Regions from separate parts of the Mesorhizobium sp. B2-4-13 genome, predicted to be linked through region 1. Evidence: predicted binding sites of a transcription regulator. Region 1 holds the regulator's gene; each other region holds the start of a gene.
The links. Region 1 encodes LexA, which represses DNA repair genes until DNA is damaged. Its sites were predicted from a motif close to TGTTCNNNNTGTGTTCNG; they were not measured.

Region 1 (3,277 bases):
CCGTGCGGGAAAGACGCGGCCACCGCCGCCAAAGCGATCCCTGGCGGGGTTCCTGACGCGAAAATTCCTGCTGGCGACAGGAGGATTGGCCATGACGTCCATTATCGCCGGCAGCGCCACGGCACTGTTTGCCATCTGGCATTTCCAGCGGGTATCGCCGCTCAGCCTGTTCGCCAATCTGGCCGTGATGCCGATCGTGTCGGTCGTGATGTTCCTGGCCGTCGCCAGCGCCCTGCTGATGCCATTCGGACTGGATTGGCCGGCTCTCTATCTCATGGGCAAGGGCCTGACAGCAATGATCGCCGTGTCGGCGTGGATATCGGAGCGCTCTCCGGTCGATGGAGTCGGGCTGATTTCGCAGCAATCCGTGCTGCTGGTCACCGTCGCGCTGGTTATCGCGACGATGGCGACGACATGGCTGCGGCTCGCGGCGCTGCCATTCGCGCTTGCCGGCCTGTTGACTGTGTCGCATACGCGCGCGCCCGATGTGCTGATCTCGGAAGATGCGCGGCTGGTCGCGCTGCCGATCGGCAATGGCGAACTGGCCGTCAACCGGGAACGTCCGAACGAATTCGCAACCGACAACTGGAAGCGCGCCCTGATCTCCGAAACAATCGTCAAACCGGAAATGTTCGACACGACAGACGGGCAATTCGATGTTGCCAGTCCCACCGACCTGCCGCTGGGATCGCCCTTCTACTGCCGCGAAGGCCTGTGCCTTGCCAGGCACCCTTCCGGCGCGATCATTGCCTATGTCGAGGACCGCAAGACCACCTGGAAAGCCTGCGCTTTCGCCGACCTGATCATCGTCAATGACGCAACCGCCTATGACGCCTGCCACAATCCACTGGTTCTCGTCGTCACCAAACGGCAGCTCGCCCGCAAGGGAAGCGCTGCCGTCTTCTTCAATCCCCAGTCGGCCACGACCCGGGCCGCGATCGCATTCGCCGTCGACGGACCATACCGGCCCTGGCACGAACAGCGAAAATTCTCACGCGAGGCGAGGGGGCTGCCGCCGTACAAAAAACCCGACAAGCCCGATAACAAGCCGGTTCAGTAGCGCCTGATCAATCCGACCAGCTTGCCTTGTACCTTGACCCTGTCCGGCCCGAAAATGCGCGTTTCGTAGGCTGGATTGGCGGCCTCGAGAGCGATCGAAGCGCCTTTGCGGCGGAACCGCTTCAGTGTCGCTTCCTCTTCGTCGACCAGTGCCACGATAATTTCGCCCGGGCTTGCCGTGTCGGCATTGCGGATAATGACCGTGTCTCCATCGAAGATACCAGCCTCGATCATCGAGTCGCCCTTGACCTCCAACGCATAGTGCTCGCCGCCCATGATCATGTCCGGCGGCACCGAGATCGAATGCGTCTGATGCTGGATGGCATCGATCGGCACACCGGCGGCGATACGGCCCATGACCGGGATGGACACGGCTGAAACCGCATCGTCGTCGTTGCCGGCCGCGGGCAGGCGCGAAGGCGCAGCGGCCGGCCTGATCTGGCGTCCGAGACTGCCTTGGCCAAGGCTGCCTTGGATGACGCTTGGCGAGAACTTCTTTGCCGCATTGAGGCCCGGCGCGATCGAGTCCGGCAGCCGCAGCACTTCCAGCGCGCGCGCCCGATTGGGTAGCCGGCGAATGAAGCCGCGCTCCTCCAGGGCCGTGATCAGGCGATGGATCCCCGACTTGGAGGCAAGATCGAGTGCTTCCTTCATCTCGTCGAAGGAAGGCGGTATCCCGCTTTCCTTGAGCCGTTCGTGGATGAACATCAGCAGTTCATGTTGCTTGCGTGTCAGCATGGCGGCCCCCAAGACATTGAACGAAAGGTTGAACCAGAATCGAAAAAACAAACCCAGAACAAACACTATCTGTTCCAGTTGTGTTCTGCAACCGTTTAAAGTTTAATGAATTTGTTAAGGGGTCTGAAGTTTTTTGCCCGCGACGGCGGGCAGCAACCAGTCCTTTCTGCCATCGGCAGGCGCATTGAAATCGTTTTGGTTAATGGCCTGTGGCCCATCCGCCGACGAGGCTTTGGCATCAGTTAGTTGGAAGGCTTCTCCTCGGAGGGACGTATAATTCGCGGAGCCATTATTCGCGGAACGAAACGAAACCAAAATGCCAACGATTGGTAGCTTCGGGCGGCCATGGATCCGGGCGTTCGGCGCACTCCGGCCAGCGCGTTCGAATAGGCGTCGCGGAAGCGCTGAAGTTATCCCGAACCCGCCTTCAAGCTGCCGGCGCGAGCGGCGTATCTGGTAGCGCCGCTGTCTTCGCTGTGGACATAGACGTGCAGTGTGTAGCCGATATGCGCCGTCATCAGCGCCTTGGCCCGCTCGATGTCACGGTCGAGCGCCGCTTCCATGATCGCGGTATGGTGTTCGATCGCAATCGCTTCGCGCAGCGCTTCGATTGCCTCTTCATAGCCATCCTTGAGGCCGGCCGCGGCCCGCAGTGTCGGCGCCAGACCAAGAAAGCGATGATGCCGGCGCAACTGATCCGAGATCGTCGAGCGGAACCGCAACAGCCAGTCGCATGTGGCGGCGCTCAGCAGCGCCGCATGGAAAGCCTCGTGGTTCTCGTCCCATCTGTCGACGGCCGCGTCCGAGGGATCGTCGACCGCCGTCTTGCAACGCGAGAGCCGGTAGTGGGCGGTGACCACGGCATCCTCCCACTCCCTACCGCCTTTTTCCATAGATTCGAGGAACAGGGGTATCTCGACCACCATCCTGGCGCGTGCCAGATCCTCCAGCTCGGCCCGCGACACCGGAGCCACGGCAAAACCACGATTGCTGATCGCGGTGACCAGGCGTTCGGCCTCGAGCCGCGACAGGGCTTCGCGCAACGGTGTCCAGCCGACGCCATAGGTGCCGCGCAGCGCACTCAGTTTGAGCGGGGCGCCGGGCATGAGGCGCGTGGTCAGGATGTCGCGCCGCAACAGCTGATAGGCGGCTTCCGTTTTTGTGGAACTCGTTTCATTCAGCATGGTGATCAATCCGTCGTCTGGCGAAAAGTATATATGATAGTGCGTCACAGCAACAATTATATATAATGTTTGACACAGACCAGCGGACTCACCATGATCGCCGTAGTAGCCGCGTTTCCAAGCGGCCCTGATCAAATCTGGGAGGAAATGATGTTGAAGTCGAAATCCGCTTGGTTGTCGGGCTTGGCCCTGGCAGGCGCATTGATGGTCAGTGCCGGCAGTGCCGCGGCCGATCAGATCCGTATCGGCATTGCCAATTTCGGCGAGCATCCGCAATTGAACGCCGCCATAGCCGG
Region 2 (3,277 bases), on a different contig from region 1:
CAGGTTCCAGAATTCGAGGAAGCGATCGCCGTCTTCCTCGGGACTGCCGGGAGGTCCACCCCAGATGTGCTCGCCACGATCGATGAAGATTTCCGAGCATGGTCCGCAAGGACCGGTGTCGCCCATCGCCCAGAAATTGTCCGAGGTCGGGATGCGGATGATGCGATCGTCGGAGAAACCGGCGATCTTCTTCCAGAAGCCAGCCGCCTCGTCGTCCGTGTGATAGACGGTGACCAGCAGCTTGTCCTTCTTCAGCCCGAACTCCCTGGTGATGAGGTTCCAGGCAAGCTCGATGGCGCGCTCCTTGAAATAGTCACCGAAGGAGAAATTGCCGAGCATCTCGAAAAAGGTCAGGTGGCGCGCGGTATAGCCGACATTGTCGAGATCGTTGTGCTTGCCGCCGGCGCGGACGCTTTTCTGGGCTGTGGTGGCGCGCGAATAGGGCCGCTTCTCCAAACCGGTGAAGACATTCTTGAACTGCACCATGCCGGCATTGGTGAACATCAATGTCGGATCGTTGCGCGGCACGAGCGGGCTCGAGGCCACGACCTCGTGGCCTTCCTTGCGGAAATAGTCGAGAAAGGTCGACCGGATCTCGTTGACGCCACTCATGGATACTGCCTTTTCAAGAGAGCCGCCGGCCGGACCGGCGGGAGATGGCTCTGTATTTTCTAGAAGATGGAGCTGGCCTTTTAGCCGTAGCTCTTGACCCTGTCCAGAAACACGGAATTGGGCCAATTCGCGCTTTGCACCGGCACTTGCGGGGCCGCCCAAACGAAAACCGCCGGCGCGAAGGCCGGCGGTCTGGAACGCGGTACTACAGAACTCTGTTACTTAAGCATTGACTAATAGTCTGGATTTATGGCCAAATTCTGACCGTTGCCTACATCGCGCCGGCTTCGTCCTCAAAACCGTCTTCGCCATTGCCCTCGGAGCCACCATTTTCGAGGAACTTTTCGGCGATCAATCCGGCATTCTGCCTGAGCGCCAGCTCGATCTCGCGCGCGGTATCGGGATTGTCGCGCAGGAACAGTTTCGCATTCTCGCGGCCCTGGCCGAGACGCTGCGAATTATAGGAGAACCAGGCGCCCGATTTCTCGACCACGCCGGCCTTGACGCCGAGGTCGACCAGTTCGCCGGTCTTGGAGACGCCCTCGCCATACATGATGTCGAACTCGACCACCTTGAAGGGCGGCGCCAACTTGTTCTTGACCACCTTGACGCGGGTTTGGTTGCCGACGACCTCGTCACGATCCTTGACCGAGCCGATACGGCGGATGTCGAGGCGAACCGAAGCGTAGAATTTCAGCGCGTTGCCGCCGGTCGTGGTTTCGGGCGAACCGAACATGACGCCGATCTTCATGCGGATCTGGTTGATGAAGATGACCATGGTGTTGGAGCGCGAGATCGACGCGGTCAGCTTGCGCAGCGCCTGGCTCATCAGGCGGGCCTGCAGACCCGGCAGCGAATCGCCCATCTCGCCCTCGATCTCGGCACGCGGCGTCAGCGCCGCCACCGAATCGACCACCAGCACGTCGATGGCGCCGGAACGCACCAGCGTGTCGCAAATCTCCAGCGCCTGCTCGCCGGTGTCGGGCTGCGAGATCAGCAGGTTCTCAAGATCGACGCCGAGCTTGCGGGCGTAGACCGGATCGAGCGCGTGCTCGGCATCGACGAAGGCGCAGATGCCGCCCTTCTTCTGGGCTTCAGCCACGGTGTGCAGGGCCAGGGTCGTCTTGCCGGAGCTTTCCGGCCCGTAAATCTCGATGATACGGCCGCGCGGCAAGCCACCGACGCCGAGCGCGATGTCGAGGCCGAGCGAGCCGGTCGGCACCGTTTCGATCTCGACGACCTGCTCGTTGGCGCCGAGCCGCATGATCGAGCCCTTGCCGAAAGCCCGCTCGATTTGCGACAGCGCCGCATCCAGAGCCTTTGATTTGTCCACTGCCTTATCCTCTACCAGCCGCAAAGAATTCTGAGCCATGATACATCACCCCTTGGTCGTCAATGAAGGCCGGACAATCCGTGATCCCTGCCATTTTGTACCTTTTTTGTTCTCATTTCGCAAGGGGTGACAACCAACTGAAAAACAAAGGATATCGCGGTTTGTTCTTTTTTTGTCTCGCAAACCCTGGCACGAACGGGCTCCGCATTGGGCCAGACGGCTCGATCGTATCGCTCGACCGAATCGCCGACCAGCATGCGAAGCTCTGTCGCGCACTCTAGCGCTTGTGCGGCCGCAACAACAAAGGTCATATCGCCACCATGGTGGAATCTCCGAAGATCCTGGCCGTGGGCGGCGCCCATATCGACCGGCGTGGCCAGGTGTACGGTCCCTACGTGCCGGCAGCCTCCAATCCCGGCACGATGCGCGAGGATATCGGCGGCGGCGTCTTCAATGCGTTGCGCAGCATGGTGCGGCGCGGCGTGTCGGCCTCCCTGGTGTCGATGCGGGGCGGCGATGCGTCGGCCGATACGGTTTCACGGGCCATCGCCGAGGCAGGCATCGCCGATCTTTCGGCGGTGTTCCTCGACCGTACCACGCCGAGCTACACGGCATTGATCGATCGCGAGGGCGAATTGATCGTCGGCTTTGCCGACATGGCACTGTACGACCTGGCTTTTCCCAAGCAGATCAGGCGTTCCAAGATACGCCAGGAGGTGGCCGCCGCCGATGCCATCCTGTGCGACGCCAATTTGCCGTCGGCCGCCCTGGAGCGGCTGCTGTCGCTCGCCGCCGACAAACCGGTTTTCGCCATCGCGATTTCGCCGGCGAAGGTAACGCGGCTGATACCGGTTCTCGGCGGGCTGGCCCAGCTCTTCATGAACCGGCGAGAGGCCGTCGTGCTGGCCGGTGTCAATGCAGCGGCCGCCGAGCGGGAAATGGTCGACGGGTTGCGGTGCAGCGGCCTTGCCAGCGGCGTGGTCACGGCCGGCAGCGGCCCTGTGCTGGGTTTCGATGAGACAGGCGCCTTTTCGATCCTGCCGCCTGCCCCCAGAAAAGTCGCCGATGTCACCGGCGCCGGCGACGCGCTGGCAGGTGCGACGGTCGCAGCACTGCTGCGGGGCCAGCCGCTGCGCCACGCCGTGCGCGAGGGCGTCGCCGCGGCAACGCTGGCCATCGAAAGCGCCGACGCGGTGCCCGAATTCACCGCGGCGAGCTTCGCGGAAGCGCTGGCCCTTGTGCCGGATGCCAGGGAAGTGGCATGAGACCCGGCAAGTTCATAACGCGCGGTGAAGCTACGCTTTCCTGATGGATGCGCCGCACTCCGGATTG
Region 3 (3,277 bases), on a different contig from region 1:
CACGCCGCGTGACGTGCTCGAAGTCGGCGATGTGCTGGACGATAGTTTTGCCCCGGACAGCGTGAAACTATGGGCGATGATCGAGACGCCCAAGGCCATGCTCAACATCGGCGCCATCGCCGAACTCGGCCGCGACCCCGCCTCGCGCCTGGATTGTTTCATCGCCGGAACGAATGACCTGATCAAGGATACCGGCGTGCTGGCGACGCCGGATCGCGCCTATCTGCTGCCATGGCTGATGCAGATGCTGCTGGCGGCACGCGCCGGCGGGATCGACATGCTCGATGGGGTGTTCAACGATTTCCGCGACCCGGATGCGTTCGCGCGTGAGTGCACGCAGGCCGCCGCCATGGGCTTCGACGGCAAGACGCTGATCCATCCATCGCAGGTCGAGGCGGCCAACCGTGCCTTCGCCCCGTCGGCGCAGGCGCTGGCCGAGGCGCGCGCGGTGAAGGATGCCTTCGCGCTTGCGCAAAACAGTGGCAAGGGGGTCATCGCGCTGAATGGCAGGATGGTCGAGCGGTTGCACTTGGCGCAGGCCGAAAAACTTCTGGCGAAAGCGGCCGCCATCGGCGCATGATATTCGCCGATTTGGGGATACACGACAGGAGTTGGACGATGAAACTCTACCGCTTTCTCACCGCCCCGGACGACGCCAGCTTTTGCCATAAGGTGACGGCGGCGCTGAACAGGGGCTGGCACCTGTTCGGCTCGCCGACCTACGCCTACGACAAGAAGACCAAGACCATGCGCTGCGGCCAGGCCGTGGTGAAGGATGTCGATGGCCAGGAATACGGGCCGGATACGAAGCTCAGCGACTGGTAGGGGAAAACGCCGAGGGCTATTCAGCCGCCTCTTCGATCTTCTCCATATCATCGTCCGACAGGCCGAAATGGTGGCCGATCTCGTGGACCAGTACGTGGGTGACGATGTCGCCCAGCGTTTCCTCGTTTTCGGCCCAGTAGTCGAGCATGGCGCGGCGGTAGAGCGTGATGCGGTTCGGGCCTTCGCCTGTCTGCGGGTTCCAGCGTTCGGCGATACCGCGCCCCTCGAACAGGCCGAGCAGGTCGAACGGCGTTTCCAGCGACAGGTCGTCCATGATCTCGTCGGTCGGGAATTCGGCGATCTGGATGACGATCTCGCCGGTCAGCTTGCGAAAATCCTCCGGCAGGTGGGCGTAGGCCTCCAGGGCCAGGAACTCCAATTCCTCCATCGAGGGCGCAAGTTCACCATGCCAGGTGCGGGTCTTGTAGATGCGGGCCATGCTTTGTCCTTTGATCCCGGCATATAGGCGTTCGCGCTGGTCGAGGCAAATGACGCCTGTACGCCGGTGTCGCGCAAGAAGAGGAATAAATTCCTTGATGAGCCTGCTTGACTCTTCCGATCCCCTCTGGAATCTATAGGAACATAACAGGAACAATTGTGAGTGAAAGCTGACCGTCATGGCGATGACCGCCGTGGCGCGGGAGACTGTTTTTGCCCTGCGCCGCCAGATCGCGAAGATCGAGGGAACACTGCCCGAGCGCCTGCAGGCGCCGGCTGGCGCGCCCCTTGCTGACGCCGGCAGCGATCTGACGATCGTCCGGCGCGGGCTTGCCGCCGCCTTGCCGGACGCTTTCCTGCCCATCGGCATCGAGCGGCTCGATGCCGCGCTCAGCGGCGGCCTGCCGAAAGCCGCCCTGACCGAAATCCATGGCCTGGAAACCCGCGATGCGGGCGCCGTCGCCGGTTTCGCCCTGTCGATCGTCAGCCTGATCCTCAGCCAGGCGCAGGGGCTGCCCATCCTGTGGATCGGGACATCGGAAATTTTCCATGAGGCCGGCTTTCCCTATGCCAGGGGGCTGCATGCCTCGTTCGGCATCGAGCCCCAGCAATTGCTGTTTTCCGAGACGCCCAGGCTTGTCGATGCGCTGTGGATCGCCGAGGAGGCGGCCCGCATGACCGCGCTTGCAGCCGTCATCCTGGAGATCCGCGGCAATCCGCAGCGGCTGGACCTGACCGCGACACGCCGCCTGCATGCGCGGGCGCAAGGTGCCGGCCGGCCGGTGTTCCTGCTGCGACAAGCGGCCGAGCCCGAACCGACGGCGGCGCCTGTTCGTCTGATTGTCGCTTCGGCGCCGGCCGTGCCGCGCGAAACAGTCGCCGGGCCGCTCGCCGGCTCGATCGGCCACCCGGCCTTCACCATCAGCATCGGCAAGAGCCGCACGGCCCTGCCTGGACAATTCACACTGGAGTGGAACCCCGATGAATGCAGATTCGATGAAAGAAGGGGCGAGGAAAGAAGCAGGGCAAGCAACGAATGGGCAGAGAATCCTGTCCCTGTGGTTTCCCTATCTCGCGACCGAAAGGATCCTGCGGCAGCGTCTGGGGAAATCCTGGCGTTCCCGGCCGCCGGATCATCCGCAGCCATCTCATCCACCGCTCGTGATCAGCCATCGCCAGGGCAACGCGCAGCGCATCTCGGCCCTCGACGCGCGGGCTGAGGCGCTGCACCTGAAGCGCGACATGGGGATTGCCGATGCGCGCGCCATGCATCCGTCGATCGACATCGTCGAAGCCGATCCGGAGGCCGACCGGCGCCTGCTCGAGGGCCTTGCCGACTGGTGCGACCGCTACACGCCGCTGGTGGCGCTGGACGGCATTGACGGCCTGTTCCTCGACGTCACCGGCTGCACCCATCTGTTCGGCGGCGAACGCGCCATGCTGGACGAAATCCTGTCGCGCTTCTTCCAGCAGGGTTTCGACGTCCGCGCCGGGCTTGCCGGCACGCCCGGGGCGGCCTGGGCGGCGGCCCGCTTTTGCGGCGACCGCATCGTTCCATCAGGCGAGGAGGAAGCCTTGCTCGCCCCTTTGCCGCTGGCCGCCCTTCGCATAGCGCCGGAAACCCGTACCAGCCTGGAAAGCGTGGGGCTGCGCACGGCGGACGCCGTCATGGCGGCACCGCGCGCGCCGCTCGCCCGCCGCTTCGGCGCTTTGCTGCTCCAGCGCCTCGACCAGGCGCTTGGCCGTCTCGACGAGGCGATCTCACCGCGTCTTCCCGTCGCGCCGCTTTCGGTCGAGCGTCATCTCGCCGAGCCCGTCACGCTGACGGAGGAAATAGAACGGCTGGTGGGCATGCTGGCGACGACCTTGAAGACCGACCTCGAACGCCGCGGCGAAGGCGCAAGGAGCCTGACGCTGTTGCTTTTTCGCGTCGACGGCGCCGTCAGCCGCATCGCGCTCGGCACCTCGCGGCCGATGCGCGAACCCTTGCTGATCCGGAAATTGTTCCATGAAA

Region 2: recA (recombinase RecA) is a predicted target of LexA. The motif match lies at 2,042-2,059, and genes of this name have one in related genera.
Region 3: FJ936_RS16840 (metallopeptidase family protein) is a predicted target of LexA. The motif match lies at 1,402-1,419, and genes of this name have one in related genera.

Annotation. Positions count from the first base shown of each region.
Region 1 covers NZ_VFVB01000004.1:594,067-597,343, forward strand. Annotated here, with positions in the region: gene FJ936_RS14800 (ComEC/Rec2 family competence protein) at 1-1,060, shown strand, start outside; gene lexA (transcriptional repressor LexA) at 1,054-1,797, opposite strand; gene FJ936_RS14810 (GntR family transcriptional regulator) at 2,208-2,981, opposite strand; gene FJ936_RS14815 (ABC transporter substrate-binding protein) at 3,132-3,277, shown strand, end outside.
Region 2 covers NZ_VFVB01000006.1:259,531-262,807, reverse strand. Annotated here, with positions in the region: gene alaS (alanine--tRNA ligase) at 1-612, opposite strand, end outside; gene recA (recombinase RecA) at 884-1,984, opposite strand; gene FJ936_RS18495 (carbohydrate kinase family protein) at 2,266-3,210, shown strand.
Region 3 covers NZ_VFVB01000005.1:337,438-340,714, reverse strand. Annotated here, with positions in the region: gene FJ936_RS16850 (CoA ester lyase) at 1-580, shown strand, start outside; gene FJ936_RS16845 (DUF1737 domain-containing protein) at 619-825, shown strand; gene FJ936_RS16840 (metallopeptidase family protein) at 842-1,264, opposite strand; gene FJ936_RS16835 (hypothetical protein) at 1,443-2,483, shown strand; gene FJ936_RS16830 (DUF6504 family protein) at 2,425-3,277, shown strand, end outside.